2 regions of the Actinopolymorpha sp. NPDC004070 genome follow, and region 1 is predicted to be linked to the other one. Evidence: predicted binding sites of a transcription regulator. Region 1 holds the regulator's gene; the other holds the start of a gene.
What was found. Region 1 encodes LexA, which represses DNA repair genes until DNA is damaged. Its sites were predicted from a motif close to TCGAACANNTGTTCGA; they were not measured.

Region 1 (8,477 bases):
GCACGGGGGGCAGTCGAATGATCGTCGTGGGCATCGTCGTCCTGGTCGTGGGGGCTGTGTGCGCATACTTCGCCCGGAGCGCGCGTGCCAGGCAGCACGCCATGATCACCACCGACACGCTGAGCGCACAGGAGCTGGGTGCCCTTCAGCAGGCCGCCGTGCAGGCCGCCGGGCCGGGTGCCTTTCGCTACCGGGTCGAGGTGACCGGTCAACTGTGCGCCGGTGAGGCCGGGCCCCTGAGGTCGGAGCTCGCGAAGGTCGACTGCGTCTGGCACCGGCACGTGGTGACCCGGAAATACTGGGAGACCCGGCGCGACAGAAAGGGGAGCAGCCGACGGGTCAGCCGTACCGAAGTCGTGTCCCAGCACTCCTCCGGGCAGCCCTTTCGCGTGCAGGACCCGAGCGGTGTGGTGACGGTCTACCCGGGTGACGTCGCGGTCGACGGGGCGCAGAAGGTGCTCGACCGGTTCGAGCGAGACACCGGCGGTGGCCAGGCCACCCTCCAGCTCGGGAAGTTCCGCATGAGCATCCCGGCCGGTGATTCCGGCACCGACGGTTATCAGTACGAGGAGTGGGTCCTGCGCCCGGGCCGGCGGGCCTACGTTCTGGGCGAGGCGAGCGACGGTACCGGCGAGCTCGCCATCACCGATCCCCTGATCGTGAGTACCCGCACCGAGGCCGAACTGCTCGCCAGGTCACACTCCCGGCAACAGGCGTTCACGATCGCGGCGGTGGTAGCGGCGGTGGGCGGGGTCGCCTCGACCGCCGTCGGCCTGGTCCAGATCTTCGGCTAGGGCCCGTCTGGCACGGTCGTCACCAGGTGTCCGGGGCGGCCGGCCGGGTACGCCCGCCGACCGCCGGGCTGCGTGTGCCGTGATCCGTCAGGACTCCGTGCGACCACCGAGGTGCTCGGCCAGGAAGCGCTCGGCCGCGGCGTAGTAGATCTCGCGGTTCTCCGGCCGGGCGAGTCCGTGTCCCTCGTCGGGGAATAGGAGGTACTCGTGGGGGAGTCCCTTCGCCTTCAGCGCGTCCACGATCTGCTCCGCCTCGGCCTGCTTCACCCGCGGGTCGTTGGCGCCATGCGCCACCAGGACCGGGATGGCGATGTCGTCGACTCGGGAGAGTGGAGAGCGTTCCCAGAGCATGTCCTTCTCGGTCTCCGGGTCTCCCACCTTGGCGTACATCATCGCTACCAGCGGCTTCCAGTACGGCGGGATCGAGCTGAGCAGGGTGAGCAGGTTGGACGGCCCGCACAGGTCGACCGCGCAGCGGAACGCCTCCGGGGTGAACGCCGCGCCGGCGAGGGCCGCGTAACCGCCGTAGGAGCCGCCCATGATGCCCACCCGGTCGCGATCGACGAGACCCCGGCCGACCAGGTGCTCGACCGCGTCCAGGAGGTCGGTGTGCATCGACCGGCCCCACTGTTTGTCGCCGGCGTTGCCGAACGCCTTGCCGTAGCCGGTGGAGCCGCGGTAGTTGATCTCCACGCTGACGTAGCCGCGGTTGGCGAGCCACTGCGCCTCGGCGTTGTAGCCCCAGCTGTCGCGGGCCCACGGGCCGCCGTGGACGTTCAGCACCGCCGGCAGGTCACGGCGTTCGATGTCGGGCGGGAACGTCAGGTAGCCGTGGATCTCCAGACCGTCCCGGGCGGTGAACGCGAACGGCTCCATCGGAGCCAGCGGATAGCCCGCGAGGTCCGGCTTGTGGGAGAACAGGAACTTCAGGCTCCTCGTCGGCCGGTCGTACAAGTAGTAGCGCACCGGGCCGTCGGAGGGCATCAACGAGACCAGCCAGGTGCGTTCGGTGCGTTCGGACCTGGTGATCCCGAGCTCACCGTCGAGCCCCAGCGCGGACCGCACCTCCTCCACCGCCCGGCCGAAGTCCTCGTCGATGTACTCCCAGACCTCGCGGTCCTTGTCGAAGATCACCGCCTGCGGCGCCCTGGTCTGTGGGTCGAACTCGACCCCGCCGACGTCGTAGGCGTCGTCACCGGCGAGCACCCTCTGTGAGCTGCCGTCCGCGCCCGCCTGTCCGTCGCTCTGCCCGCCGCCCAGTTCGGCTTCCCGCTCAGCCGCGGCCAGGTCGACCTCGACCAGCCGGGCGGCGTTGACCCCCACCGACGACACGAGGTAGAGGGTGCGGCCGTCGCGGGAGAAGCCCAGCGGGCTGGTCGTGTTGGTGTCCTCGGCCGACACCTCCAGCCAGGGGTGGAAGTCGCCGGCCTCGTCGGCGAGGTAGTAGACCGCGCCGCCGTCCTCGGTGATCGAGGCCGCGCCGCGCACCTCCAGGTCGGTGTCGGCCAGCCAGCCGACGAAGCCGGGGTTCTCGATCCGCTTGTGCAGCTCGTCGGTCTCCAGGTCGAGCTCGTAGACGTCGTGCAGCTCGGGCCGGTCCTTGTTGATGCCGAGCAGCACCGTGGTCGGATGCCAGCGGTTGTGGCCGAGGACCCGGACCTGCACGCCGTCGTACGGCGTGACACACCGCTCGCGGCCGTCGGTGAGGTCGAGCAGGTGCAGCCGCCAGTTTTCGTCGCCGTCGGCGTCCTGGAGGTAGAACAACGTCCGGTCGTCGTGGCAGAAGCCGAAGACCCGGATGCCCTGGCCACGGTCGTGGGTGAGCGGCGTCGCCTCCTGCGGGCGGTCGACCGGGCCGACCCAGACGTTCAGTACGCCGTCCTCGGGAGCCAGGAATCCGAGCAGCGTGCCGTCGGGGGAGACCGTGGGGCTCGCGTAGGTCGGGTTCCCGAACAGAACCCCGCGGGGGATGAGCGGAACGGCGTCGTAGGTCATGCAGCGATCCCACCACATCCCGGGGAGATTCGGCAGGTCGGGACGTCCGTGCCCTGCTTGTATGTCCTGCCCTGCCCTGATGTCCGGCCCCGCCCTGCCTGCCACCCGGCCCGCCCTGCCTGCCGTCCGAGCACGGCGTGCCGCCTCTCCCCGGCCTGCCCTGCTCGACCGGGCGGCTCGTGCGGTGCCGTCGGTTCGGGCCGGACCGGGCCCGGTATAGCCTCGCGGGATGGCCGACGCAGCGCGGGGTTCCGCCGACCAGCAACGTCCCGACCACCGCGTGCGAGAGTTGCTCCACGACGCCGTCGACGCCCTCGCCGGCATGGAGCGCCCCGGTCAGTTGGTGATGGCGGATGCGGTCGCCCGGGCGATCGCCACCGGCGAGCATCTCGTCGTCCAGGCGGGTACCGGCACCGGGAAGTCTCTTGCCTACCTCGTCCCGGCGTTCCTGAACCCCGGCGGCGGCAAGCGTCCCGTCGTGGTCGCCACCGCCACCCTCGCGTTGCAGGCCCAGCTGGTCGGCCGCGACCTTCCGCAGCTCGCGGACGCGATCGAGAAGCGGCTCGAACGCCGTCCGTCGTACGCCATCCTCAAGGGACGCCACAACTACGCCTGCCTGCACCGCGTCCGTGACGGTGTGCCCGACGAGCAGGGCGCGCTGCTGGAACGCGTGCCGAGCGGTCCGCTCGGCCGGCAGGTGCTGGAGCTTCGGTCGTGGGCGGCGAAGCAGGCGCAGACCGGCGGTGACGGTGACCGGGACGCCGCGCCCACCCACCAGGACCGCGCCTGGGCGCAGGTCGCGGTGTCCTCCCGGGAGTGCCTGGGCGCGCAGCGCTGCCCGTACGGCGAGGAGTGCTTCGCCGAACGCGCCCGCGAGCGCGCTCTCGCGGCGGACGTGATCGTCACCAACCACGCGCTCCTCGCCATCGACGCGCTGGAGAACATCTCGGTGCTCCCGGACTATGACGTGGTGATCATCGACGAGGCGCACGAACTCGCCGCCCGGGTGACCGGGACCGCCTCGGCCGAGCTCAGCCCGGGCATGATCGAGCGCGCCGCCCGGAGGGCGACCCCGTTCTGCGAGGGCGGTGAGGCCGACCCGCTGGAGGACGCGGGGGAGGCGCTGCGCTCGGCGCTGGCGTCCGCCCCGCTGGGCAGGGTGGAGACACCCAGCTCTGAGCTGGCCGCCGCGGTCGCACTGGTCCGTGACTCCGCGCGCGCGGCCTGGTCGGCGTTCCCCAGCGAGAAGAAGGACTCCGACGCCGAGTCGGGCCGGCGGCAGGCGCGTTCCTACGTCGAGCAGATCCGCGACGTCGCCGAACGCGTCAGCGCGTTGTCGCCGTACGACGTGGTGTGGGTGGCCGAACGCGAGCGGGGTGGTCCGGAGCTTCGGGTCGCGCCGCTGTCGGTCGCGGGCCTGCTACGGGAGAAGCTGCTCGCCGAGCGGACCTGCGTCCTCACCTCGGCAACACTGAAGCTGGGCGGGGACTTCGACTCCGCCGCACGGTCGGTGGGTCTGCGCCCGGTCGACCGGATCCCGGACGGGGAGGACGGCCGGGCCGGCGGGGGTACGCCCGAACAGACCGGGAAGCAGGACCGCGAACCGGCGGGTGAGGGCGGCAAGGACGTCGTGGAGCCGCTGCCATGGCGCGCTCTGGATGTCGGCTCGCCGTTCGACTACGAGCGGCAGGCGATCCTCTACGTCGCCCGCAGGTTGGCTCCGCCCGGTCGTGGCGGGATCTCCCCGCGTGTCCTGGAGGAGGTCGGCGAGCTGGTGGAGGCGGCCGGCGGTGCGACGTTGGGGTTGTTCTCGTCCCGCCGGGCGGCGGAGGAGGCGGCCGCGGCGGTGCGGGACCGGCTGGGAACGGAGGTGCTCTGCCAGGGCGAGGGGCAGCTGAGTGAGCTGCACCGGAGGTTCGCCGCCGAGCCGGACACGTCGTTGTTCGGGACGCTGTCCCTGTGGCAGGGCCTCGACGTGCCGGGGGACGCCTGTCAGCTCGTGATCATCGACAGGATTCCGTTCCCGCGCCCGGACGACCCGCTGATGTCGGCGCGTCAGCGCGCGGTCGACGAGGCGGGAGGGAACGGCTTCATGTCCGTGGCGGCCACGCACGCCGCGCTCCTGCTCGCGCAGGGGGTCGGTCGCCTCATCCGCAGGTCGACCGACCGTGGAGTGGTGGCGGTGCTCGACCCGCGGCTGGTCACCGCGCGATACGGCAACTACCTGCGGGCGTCGCTGCCGCCGATGTGGTTCACCGGAGACCGCGACGTCGCGCTCGGTGCGCTGCGCCGGCTGCGGTCGGCCCGCGAGAGCTGAGACCGCGCGAGCACAGCCGGCGTCAGCTGGTCGCCGGCCGGGTCAGGGGCGGTGGACGCACACCGCGACAGGGGTCTGCTGCCGGCCCTGGCCGAACGGGTTGTCGCGGAAGAGCTCGGCGAAGAACTCGGCCGGCCGGCTGGTGTCGTGGCCCAGGACATCCCGGCCCAGGTCGTTGGAATCGATCACCACGGTGCCGCCGAGCGTGCCGGCCGGACCCGGCGGGAGCACCTTGCGAAGCGTCGCGGTGATCTCGGCGGCCATCTTGTCGGGGGCCTTCGGCGGCAGCTTCGCGGAGACGTTGGACGGGAACGCGGAGTAGGGCGTCGGGCCGTCGATCGCGTTGACCCGGTGACCGGCGACCCGGTAGAACCAGCCGCGCCGGCCCAGTGCCTTGCCCACGACGCTCGCCCCGGCCGCGACCATGATGCGCGGAAGCCCGGCCTCCTTGATCGCCAGCTGCATGGTCCACGGGCTGCCGAGTCCGATGCCGTGCGGTGTGCGCTGCACCCACTTCGACAGCACCCGGGCCGCCGGAGTCGGGTTGATCTCCCAGGTGAAGTAGGACCGTCCCTGGGAGATCGCCACGATCTTCTCGCTCACCACGACGTACCAGGGCTCGTCGAACGCGCCCTCGAACCTGCTGTCGTCCTCGGCGAGCCGGACCGTCTTGACCACGTAGTCGCTGAGTTTGTCCGCCACCGGGTCACCCCGGCCGAACAGGTCGGTCTGGATCGGGACGCGTGCCCATCGCGTCCCGTCCACCTCGATGGTCAGACTCTTCCCGGCGTTGGGGTCCAGCGGCTCCTTCGGAGGAGGTCCCGGACGCCCGGACTCGGCAACACCTATGTTGACGGGTGCCTGATCGGATCCGGGCGTGGTGCCGGTCTCAGCCGCTGGGTCGGACATGTCGCTCCCGGTGATGACTCCTGTGACGAGCGTCGCATCCTGCTCAGACGCGACGTAGAACGGCGACGACCTTACCGAGAATGACGGCATCGTCTCCAGGGATGGGCTCGTACGCCGGATTGTGAGGCACCAGCCACACCTTGCCGTCACGGGGCCGATAGGTCTTGACGGTCGCCTCGCCGTCGATCATCGCCGAGACGATCTCCCCCGACTCCGCCTCGGGCTGCTGGCGCACGACCACCCAGTCGCCGTCGCAGATGGCCGCCTCCACCATGGAGTCGCCTCGGACGCGGAGCAGGAAGAGCTCACCCTCGCCGACGAGCTGGCGCGGCAGCGGCATGATCTCCTCGACCGACTGCTCGGCCAGGATCGGGCCACCGGCCGCGATCCGGCCCACCACCGGCACGAACGCGGGGGCCGGGCGGTCCTCGCCGCTGTCGGTCTCGTCGTAGGCCGGCACTCCCGCCAGGGGCCGCCGGGTGGACGTGGACGGTGCGAGCACCTCGAGCGCCCGGGGCCGGTTGGGGTCGCGGCGGATGAAGCCCTTGGTCTCCAGGACCCTTAGCTGGTGGGCGACCGACGAGGACGACGTCAGCCCTACGAGGTCACCGATCTCACGCATCGCCGGGGGATAACCGCGCGTCTCCACCGAGTCGCGGATCACCTCGAGGATGCGTCGCTGGCGTGGAGTGAGCCCGGTCGCGTCGGGTGGTCCGTCGGGGAGCTCCCGGACGGTCGCCGTCGGGGACTCGGTCGCTGTGTTTTTCCGCTTGGGCATAGCGGCTGTCTCCTTCCACAGATTTCGGGTCGCGACTCTGCCGACCCTCGGAAGTGAGCCTAGAGCCTGGTCAGAGCACTTTCAAACATCTGTTCGACGCGTGTCGCGATTGTTTTACGAAACCACGAAACACCAGGTAAGGGAGCGTCCGGACAGCCGCGTCGAACGTGTTTTCGAGCGAACTCTGGTGCTTGTCGGTGGGCTGGTGTAGAAATCCATCAGTAAGTACGTCGAACAGTCGTTCGAGCGCCGATGCCGGAAGTGGAGACGCGGACGTGTGAAGCGGAAGCGGCCGGCGCCGACACGGCGGAGGGCGACGACGTGACGGAAGTGAATCGGTGTTCGTGGGAGGTCGGACGATGAGCAACAGCGCGTCGGTGGTCTATCTCGAGGACTTCGTGTCCCGTCGGGCCGGCGGTGCTCCCGAGCGCGGCCGCCGGCACCTCAGTCCGGTCGCGCCACCGGTGGACCCGGGCGCCGGCCGTGCCGATGGCGTGCGGCGTGACGGCGTCCCGTCCCGCGGCGTCCACCCGTTCCTCCGCGTTCCGCACGAGGGGATGGGCGGGGCTCGGGCGGAGGTTCCTGCCGTCCCTCACGTCGATCCGCGCGAGGTGGCGCCCGGGCAGGTGCGCCCCACCCGGCGGTCGCCGGCCGATCGCCGACGTCCCCCGCGACCGCGGGGCGTCCGGTCGTGCGTGCTTCCGGACGACGGGCGGGACGGCGCCTCCACTCTGCGCCTGACCCGGCGGGGCCGGCTGGCGCTGACCACGCTGACGGCCATGGCGGCGCTGGCGTTCGTTGCCGTCCTCGGGCTCCTGGCGCAGGCCGCGTTCGATGCCGCGGCCGGCGGGGCGGAGCGTCCGACTGCCACGACCACGATCACGGTGGAGCCCGGGGAGACGATGTGGGGGATCGCCACCCAGCTCACCCCTGGCGCCGACCCGCGGGCGACCGTCGACGAGATCGCCCGGCTGAACGACCTGTCCCGCGCCGGAGACCTGCGCGCCGGCCAGCGGCTGATCGTCCCCGTTCAGGCCCGCTGACCCGCCTTCGGCCAGTCTGTCCAGGTCCCTTCCGCCGGCCTGTCCGACTGCGTACGTGCACGGTTGCGCTGCCGCCCGGGTGTCTGCCCGTCCCGCGGCTTGTTCGCCCATCCCCCGACCTGCCTCCGACCTGCCTCTCGCGGACCTGTGCCTCTCGCCGACCTGTGCCTCTCGCCGGCCGCCGGTGCAGGCGTGGGCGCCGTGTGCCGGCATGTCCCGTGCGCTTCCGTGCCCCCACCGGCGGAGGAACAGGTCGCCCATTCGCGACATCTCCGGGCCGACACGCCGAGCCGGAAACTTGCTTTCGAATCGCCCCGCGAGCCTGACCTGCAAGGACGCCGACACGTGTGCGCGGCGACACGCAGGGCGCCTTGCGTGCCCGGCGGGACCGACGTAGCGTACCCCTAGATGTGGTAGTTACAGACCTGTAAGTCATCCACAGGTTGTGATTCGCAAGGCACAGGTTCTCCCCAGGTCATCCACAGGTTCGTCCCCAGGGGAGAGGGTGCCGGCGGGTGTCGGACGGAGATCGGCCGGGCGTCGCGCCCGCCGGCGGCGAGGGGAGTCACGAGGCGATGCACTGCCCGTTCTGCCGGCATCCTGACAGTCGGGTGGTCGACAGCCGCACCGCCGACGACGGC
Region 2 (8,477 bases), on a different contig from region 1:
AGTCCAGCACCACGTGGGAGTCCTTCCTCCGCAGCAACGGCGCGGCGTTCGTGGACGAGTCCGGCCGCAAGTGCCTGCTGGACCAGCCGAAGGCGGTGGAGGTGTTCCAGAACCTCCAGGACCTGATGTACAAGCACCACGTCGCGCCGACTCCGGTGCAGCTCGGCAACAACGCACCGGCCACCAACGTGCAGTTGCAGACCAAACGGATCGCGATGGCGGTGGACGGCCAGTGGGTGCTGCTGGACATGGCCCAGAGCAAGGTCGACTACGGCATCGGTGTGCTGCCGAGGTACGGCGAGCCGGCCACCACCCAGCTCGGCGGCGCGTCGGTGGTGTTCTCGGGCTCGAAGTATCCCGAGGAGGCCGTGGAGCTGTTCATGTTCCACAACGACCCGAGGTACGTCGACCTGTTCAAGAACGGCCTGTGGATGCCGTTGGAGAAGAAGTACTACACCGACCCGCGGGCGATCGACTCCTGGATCAAGAACGACTCGCACCCACCGGAGTACCGCACCGCGGTGGTCGACTACACGCTGAACCACGCGCAGACGGCGTTCGGCCAGCGGCTGAAGAACATGGACAACATCAGCGAGGTCCTGACGCCTGCGCTGCAGCGGATCGAGACCGGGAAGCAGCCCGCCAAGGAAGTGTTGACGGCGCTCGTACCCAAGATCGACAAGTTGCTGCAGGGCTGGTACCCGAGCCAGACGCCGTGACCGGCGGCAGGAGGGCGTTCGCATGACCGTAGCTCCCACCGAGCCGGCGACCCGGCCCGGCCAGGTGCGCTCACGTGGGCCGGCCCGCCTTTCGGGGCAGGGCCGGCTGGAGCGCCGTTGGGGTGTCCTGATGGCGCTGCCGGCGATCCTCGGCTTCGTGATCTTCACGATCGGGCCGATGATCGCGTCGTTCGTCTTCAGTCTGACCGACTGGACGATCGGCGGCAGCCCGTCGTTCGTCGGGCTCGGCAACTACCGCACCCTCGGCGGCGACGAGTTGTTCTGGAAGTCCCTGAGCGTCACCACGTACTACACCCTGGGAACGGTCCCACTCGTCCTCGTGATCGGGTTCGTGGTGGCCCTGCTGCTCAACCAGAAGGTGCGCGGGCTCGCCCTGTGGCGCACGATCTACTACCTTCCCACGCTGGTGCCGGCAGTGGCCAGCGCCGTGCTGTGGATCTGGATCTTCAACCCCGACTTCGGTCTGCTCAACTCCCTGCTACGCGAGGGCGGCCTGCCCACGTCGCAGTGGATCTACAGCGAACGGGGTGCGGTGCCGTCGCTGGTCATCATGAGCACCTGGGGATTCGGCAACGCGATGGTCATCTTCCTCGCCGGCCTGCAGGGTGTGCCGCGGCATCTGTACGAGGCGGTGTCGATCGACGGCGGCGGTGTGTGGCAGCGGTTCCGGCACGTGACCCTGCCGATGATGACGCCGACCATCTTCTACAACCTGGTCACCGGTGTGATCGGCACGTTCCAGGTGTTCAACCAGGCGTACGTCATGACGCAGGGCGGGCCGAACAACGCGACCCTGTTCTACATCTACTACCTGTGGCGGACCGCGTTCACCGAGAGCGAGATGGGGTACGCGAGCGCGCTCGCCTGGATCCTCTTCATGGTGATCATGGTCATCACGTTCTTCCTGTTCCGGAACGCCCGCCGGTGGGTCTACTACGAGATGGCAGGTGCCCGATGAGTTCGGTGGCCGGTGTGAGCGGCGCACGGGCGAGGCGGTTGCGGCCGGGCCGGTTGGCGCTCTACGTCGTCCTGGTGCTCGGTGCGGCCCCGACGATGCTGCCGTTCGTGTGGCTGATCCGCAGCGCGCTGATGGGTGACGACCAGATCTTCATCGCACCACCTGAGTGGATCCCGAGCCCGTTCGAGTGGGCCAACTTCACCGGGGCGCTGACCGCGCAGCCTTTCCTGAGGTACTTCCTCAACACGATGCTGATCGAGCTGTTCGCCGTGACGGGCACGGTGCTCACCTGCTCCGTCGCGGCGTTCAGCTTCGCCCGGCTGCGCTGGCGTGGTCGCAACGTCGTGTTCGCGTTGCTGCTCAGCAGCGTGATGTTGCCGTACGCGGTGACTCTCATCCCGACGTTCGTGATGTGGCGTTCGCTGGGTGCGCTGGACACGTTCCTCCCGCTGACGGTGCCCGCGTGGTTCGCCGGTGCCGGCGGCGGGGTGTTCAACGTCTTCCTGCTGCGGCAGTTCTTCCTGACCATCCCGTTCGAACTGGACGAGGCGGCCTACATCGACGGCGCGTCACCGTGGAAGGTGTTCGCGATGATCATCATGCCGCTGTCCAAGCCCGCGCTGGTGGTGGTGACGATCTTCACCTTCATCGGCGTGTGGAACGACTTCCTGGGGCCGCTGCTCTATCTCAGCGACGAGAGCAAGTACACCTTGGCACTCGGGCTGGCGTCCTTCCAGAGCGTCTACACCGCGCAGTGGGGCTACCTGATGGCCGCGTCGGCAGCGGTGATCGCACCGATCATCGCGTTGTTCTTCGTACTCCAGCGCTACTTCATCGAGGGTGTGACGCTGACCGGCATCAAGAGCTGACCGGTGGCTCACTCGGCTGCCAGTGGGACCTCGCCGCCGGTCTTGCGACCTTCTCCGGCTCGAGCTGTGTGCTGTGATCCTCGGCCAGCGCCCGCCCGCGCACAAGATCACCGCCGAGTACCGCGAACGCGTCCACGAGCTTTGCAGGGGGAACTCGTCAGGCTCGGCCACCGGCATCCGTCGGCGGCCGCCGACCAGCTCATGCTGCTCATCGACGGCACACTCGCGGCCGGGGTGACGAAACCCCATACCGACCCGGCACGGCTGGCGCATCAGCTTGCCGAACAGGTCATCGGTACGAGCTGAGGTCGCCCATGAAGCCCGTTGCGTGCCGGCTTTTCATCCACAGGTAGCGGATCGGCGTGTTTTCGAGCGTCCTTGTGGACAACGGGTTGGCAGTCGATCGCAGCCTGTAGTGTTTCGAACATGCATTCGACAATGCAGGATTCTTCAGGCTGGCACGGCATTGACGCCGAACAGCGCCTGGAGGCTGCGTTGGTCCAGATCGGCACCATCCTCGACGACACGCTGGCCGGGTCGATGCTGTCCCTGCGGCCCGAGAAGCTGGGCCGACTGTTCGACCTGCACCGGGCCGACGAGGCCAAGTTCGCCGCCCTGAAGCTGGCGATGGTCGCCAAGGGCGAGTCCTGCGACATCGCCAAGACCACCGGAGCGGCGACCACGAACGCGTGGCTGCGCACCGCGCAGCGGATGTCGAAGACCGAAGCGGCCGCGACGGTCGGCTTGGCGCGTGATCTGGACCGTACGGTGACGGTGACGGCCGCTGCTCTTGCGCGTGGGGAGTTGTCGTTCAAGCATGCGCAGGTGATCGCGTCCGCGATCAAGGACCTGCCCGCCTACATCGGCGCCGAGCAGCGGGTGAAGGCCGAGGAGTATCTGATCACCTGGTCCAGGCGGCGCAACCCCGACGACATCCGCCAGCTGGGCCGGGCGTTGCTGCAGTACCTCGCGCCGGAGGAGTGGGAACGCCGGCTGGGCAAGGAACTCGGCGACGCCGAACGCGCCGCCGAACGCAAACGGTCCCTGCGCTACATCGCCAACGGCATCCCCGGGTCGGAAACGGTGGTGGTCAAGCTGCCGGCGGTGGAGATGGAAGCCCTCCGCAAGCTCATCGAGGCGCTGGTCGCCTCCGACACCCGCCCCGACCCCGACGAACGGCCCTTGGACCAAAAACGCGGAGACGCGTTCGCCGAACTCGTGGGCCTTGCGACCGAAGCCCACGCATCTCCCAACCGCGGCCGCGGGCGAGACTGCGTCACCGTCACCATCGGAATTGACCAGCTGCTGACCGGGCTCGGGTTCGGCACCATCGACGACCTCAACCCCGTCCGCCCCATGCCCTGCAACTGTCAGACTCCCGACTCCACGCGCCAAGCCCAGCGTCAAGCCCAGCGCAGGAACGCCAGGTCCAACAAGAGCGCCGGGGCCGAACCACGAGAACCCGGCCAACCTCCACAACCGAACACCGCCACCGGACCCGAGCCCGAAGCTGACACGCTCGGATCCGATCCGGAAACAGATATCGGGCCCGAGGACTGGGGCCTCGGGGCAGAAGGCGACGCCGACACCGAACTGCCCGAGGGTGCGGCGAGGCCGGAGGCTGCCCACGATCCCAGCGATGCCTTCGACTCCGATGACACCGATGACCGCAGCGATCCCACTGGCCGCATCGACCCGCACGACGGCTGTAGCAAGTGTGGCGGTGGCGGGTCAGCGAGGATCCTCGGCCTGCGCGGCGAGCCGATCTCGGTCGCCACGATCCGGCGGATGGTGTGTGACGCGAACATCATCCCGGTGGTGCTCGCCGGCAACGGCGAAGTCCTCGACGTCGGCATGGCCGACCGCTTCTTCACCGAAGCACAACGCCGCGCACTCGCCGTCCGGGACGGGTCCCACTGCCACTTTCCCGGCTGCCAAGTCCCCGAACGCCGCTGCATCGCGCATCACATGACCGCCTGGGACGACTTCGGGCCGACGGACCTGTCGAACGGAGTACTGCTCTGCAAGGCCCATCACACCTTCGTCCACCACAAGGGCTGGCAGGTCCGGATGGGCAGCCACGGCCACCCCGAGTACATCCCGCCGGAGTGGGTGGACCCGCAGCAGACAGTGCAACGACCATGAGGACCGACCATGCGCCGACCTGATGACGCGGGCGGACCGAGGTCCAGGAGGTCAGAGAGGGAAGAAGGCTGCTCAGGCGGTGGTGGCCTTGACCGGGACCGCGAGCCCCTCGGCGTTGCGTTCCGACGTCGCCTCGGCCGCACCGTGGCGGGCCAGCAGGTCCATCCCGAGCCGGGCCCGCCGCACGCGTTCGCGGGTGAGCGCGACGGTGGTGGCTTCCAGGTGGGTGCCGGCGGGGTAGACGTCCGGCGCGTTGCGCAAGCCGAACTTGACATACACCGGTGCGGCCACCTCGATCAGCCGGGGAAGCTCGTGGTGCCGGACGTAGCCGCCGAGGTTGTCCGGTGCCTCCACGTACACATCAAGCGGTACGTCCACCACGGCGCGGATGGCGGCGATCTGCGCCAGGCTCAGGTCCGTTGCCAGGTTGAGCGTGTCGGCACCGAGGTCCTCCAGCACCCGTGCGGTCGCGGCGTTGGTGACGGGCAGCATCACCGAGACCTTGGCCTGCATGTCGGCGGGCAGGTGACCCGCGGCCCGCAGCTTCCCGAACGCCGCCAGCACGCCGAGGTCGGCGATCAGCACGCTGCGGATGCCGTGTTCGGCGGCCCGGACGACGTCCTCGAGTACGGCGGACACCTGGTCCTGCCCGTGGGCGGCGGCCGCGAACCCACCGCCGGCCTGCGAACGCGCGGTGGCCGAAGTGCCCCAGCCGGCGCACGGGCGGGCGAACAGGCTCACCTCGACGCCGGCGGACCGGGCCTGCTCGGCCATCTCGTCCAGCTCGGCGTCGGTGAGCAGGAACACCCCGCTGCCCTGGGAGATCCGGCGTACCGGCACCTCCAGGCGTTCGGACTCCTCCAGCGCAGCCTCCAGGCAGCGCGGGCCCTCGGTGCTCGGGATCTCCACCCGGTAGCGGACGCCGTCGGGGAACCGCTTGGCCGAGGCGGGCAGGTCGTTCAGGTCGCCCCGGGGAAGCTCGAGGATGTCCAACAGGTGCGACGCTGGTGTCCCGGCCACGAGGTCCCCCTAGCAGAATGGATTGTCCGGTATCTCGAACGACATCCGTATACTCGGACATCGTTGCGATTCGATCACACTGTCGTCAAGCTGCGTTCGGGTGGGCGAACAACGGCGCGCGCTGGCAGGAAACCCGTGTGGAGGTGCGGAAGCGATGGGTCGAGCGGTCCCCGCGGTGCTCCGCGCGCTGGACATTCTCGAACTGTTCGGGACGACCGAGGAGCTGTCGATCCCGGAGATCCACGCCAAGCTCGCTCTTCCCCGTACGACCGTGCACGAGCTCGTCGGCACTCTGGTGGAACGTTCCTACCTCGCACCAGTGCCCGGCCAGCCGCACCGGTTCCGGCTCGGCGTAGGGGTGTTCCACCTCGGTTCAGCGTACGCCGAACGTCTCGACCTGGCCCGCGAGGGCCAGGCAGCCGCGGAGGAGGTCGCGGCCGCCTGCGACGAGACCGTGCACGTGGCGGTCCTGGAGGGCCGGGAGGTCGTGTACGTCGCGAAGGTGGACAGCACCCACCCGGTCCGGATGGTGTCCGCGGTCGGCCGCCGGCTGCCCGCGCACTGCACGGCGGTCGGGCTGATGTTGCTGGCCCGGCTGGAGCAACGCACCCTGGACACGTTGTTCCCGCCCGGGCGGCGGCTGCCGGGGCTGACCGGCCGCAGCCTCACCACCTCGCGGCAACTGCGCGAACGCCTCGGCGCGGTCCGCACCGACGGGCTGGCGCAGGAGTACTGCGAGTCCAACGAGGCGGTCGCCTGCGTGGCCGCGCCGGTCGCCGACCACACCGGAACCACCGTCGCGGCGATGAGCATCTCCGTCCCGACCGTCCGCTGGTCGCCCGAACGCGCCACGGAGCTGGCCGGTCTGGTCCGGGAGGGTGCGAGCGCGTTGTCCAGCCGCCTGGGACATGTCCCGACCCCGCGCCCGGACAGCCGTGGTGGACCGGGGTGAGACGTTCCGGCGATTCTTTGCAAGACTTGCGCAGACCGCGATACATCAGATGACTGTCAGTTGACTGGCTGAGGAGGTCCCGTGGAGATCGTCCGATACGCCGATCGCAGCGACCGTGCTGTCCGGGTAGGAGTCCGACGTGCCGGCCGGGTGAGTCCGCTGGCCGGAGTCGGAAGCGTCAGCGAACTCCTCCGGCTGCCCCTCGCGGAGTTGCGCGGGCTGCTGGAAGGCGCCGGAGCCGGCGGGGAGACCCTCGACGTGTCGCAGGTGCTGCTGCTTCCGCCGGTCGACGGGCTGACCGAGGTGTGGGCCTCCGGCGTGACGTACGAGCGCTCGATGGCCGCCCGGGTGGAGGAGAGCAGCCAGAAGGACGCCTACCAGAAGGTGTACGAGGCGGAGCGCCCCGAACTCTTCTTCAAGGCTCCCGCCTGGCGCGTCGTCACCGACGGGGAGCCGGTCGCGATCCGCGCCGACTCGGGTCTGGACGTCCCCGAGCCCGAGCTGGGCGTGGTCGCCAACGCGCGCGGCGAGATCGTGGGGTACGTCGCCTGCAACGACATGAGCTCGCGCTCCATCGAGGGCGAGAACCCGCTCTATCTCCCGCAGGCCAAGGTCTACGCCGGCAGCTGCGCCGTCTCGACCGGCATCCGGCCCGCGTGGGAGATCCCCGACGCCACCGCGCTCGACATCACCCTCGCCGTCGTCCGCGACGGCCAGACCGCCTGGAAGGGCGAGACGTCGACCGCGCGGATGCACCGCGACCTGGAGACGCTGGTCGACTATCTGTTCCGCGGTGACGCCCACCCGGCCGGTGCGTTCCTCGCCACCGGCACCGGGATCATCCCCGAGATGTCGTTCACCCTCGCCGGCGGTGACCGCGTCGAGATCGAGGTCGCCGAGGTCGGCGTACTGTCCAATCCGGTGGTCGTCGGCAAGGAGCCGCTGTCGTGGCTCGTCGACGCCCTGTCCGATCCGTTCGCCCGGGAGGTAGCCCGATGACCGCACCCACGACCGCTCCGAGCCCCACCACGCCTGCGGAACTGGAGTCGATCCTCGCCGCCGCCACCGCCGCCGCGGGTCCGCTAGGCGCGCTGCGACCGGCCGAACGCGCCCGGCTGCTGCGGGCCGTGGCCGACGCGCTCGACGCCGCCGCGGACGAGCTCGTCCCCCTGGCGATCGAGGAGTCCCACCTGGCCGAGGCCCGCCTGAGGGGCGAGCTGACCCGGACGACGTTCCAGCTGCGGCTGTTCGGTGAGGTGCTGGAGGAGGGCTCCTACCTCGAGGCGATCGTCGACCAGTCCGACCCCGACTGGGGCATGGGCCCGCGTCCGGACCTGCGCCGCATGCTGGTGCCGCTCGGACCGGTGCTGGTCTACGCCGCCAGCAACTTCCCGTTCGCGTTCAGCGTGGCCGGCGGCGACACCGCCTCCGGACTCGCGGCCGGCAACCCGATCATCGTCAAGGCCCACTCCGGCCACCCGCGGCTGTCCCAGCGCACCGGCGAGATCGTCCGCGGCGCACTGGCCGAGGCGGGCGCGCCGGACGGCACGTTCGACGTGATCTTCAGCTTCGAACGCGGCGTCGAGGCGCTGAAGGACCCGCGGATCAAGGCGGGCTCGTTCACCGGCTCCATTCCCGGCGGCCGGGCGCTGTTCGACATCGCCTCCCAGCGTCCGGACCCGATCCCGTTCTACGGCGAGCTGGGCAGCCTCAACCCCGTCTTCGTGACCCCGGCCGCGGTCAAGGCACGCGGGGACGAGATCGCCTCCGGCTTCGTCGGCTCGGCGACGCTC

Region 2: ABZV93_RS11595 (DUF222 domain-containing protein) is a predicted target of LexA. The motif match lies at 2,848-2,863, and genes of this name have one in related genera.

What each region holds. Positions count from the first base shown of each region.
Region 1 covers NZ_JBEXMJ010000007.1:318,405-326,881, forward strand. Annotated here, with positions in the region: gene ABZV93_RS15465 (GIDE domain-containing protein) at 27-794, shown strand; gene ABZV93_RS15470 (S9 family peptidase) at 882-2,789, opposite strand; gene ABZV93_RS15475 (ATP-dependent DNA helicase) at 3,019-5,106, shown strand; gene ABZV93_RS15480 (hypothetical protein) at 5,149-6,015, opposite strand; gene lexA (transcriptional repressor LexA) at 6,059-6,793, opposite strand; gene ABZV93_RS15490 (LysM domain-containing protein) at 7,153-7,836, shown strand; gene nrdR (transcriptional regulator NrdR) at 8,412-8,477, shown strand, end outside.
Region 2 covers NZ_JBEXMJ010000005.1:187,763-196,239, reverse strand. Annotated here, with positions in the region: gene ABZV93_RS11610 (sugar ABC transporter substrate-binding protein) at 1-719, shown strand, start outside; gene ABZV93_RS11605 (sugar ABC transporter permease) at 742-1,698, shown strand; gene ABZV93_RS11600 (carbohydrate ABC transporter permease) at 1,695-2,567, shown strand; gene ABZV93_RS11595 (DUF222 domain-containing protein) at 2,994-4,712, shown strand; gene ABZV93_RS11590 (U32 family peptidase) at 4,785-5,732, opposite strand; gene ABZV93_RS11585 (IclR family transcriptional regulator) at 5,887-6,684, shown strand; gene ABZV93_RS11580 (fumarylacetoacetate hydrolase family protein) at 6,766-7,683, shown strand; gene ABZV93_RS11575 (aldehyde dehydrogenase (NADP(+))) at 7,680-8,477, shown strand, end outside.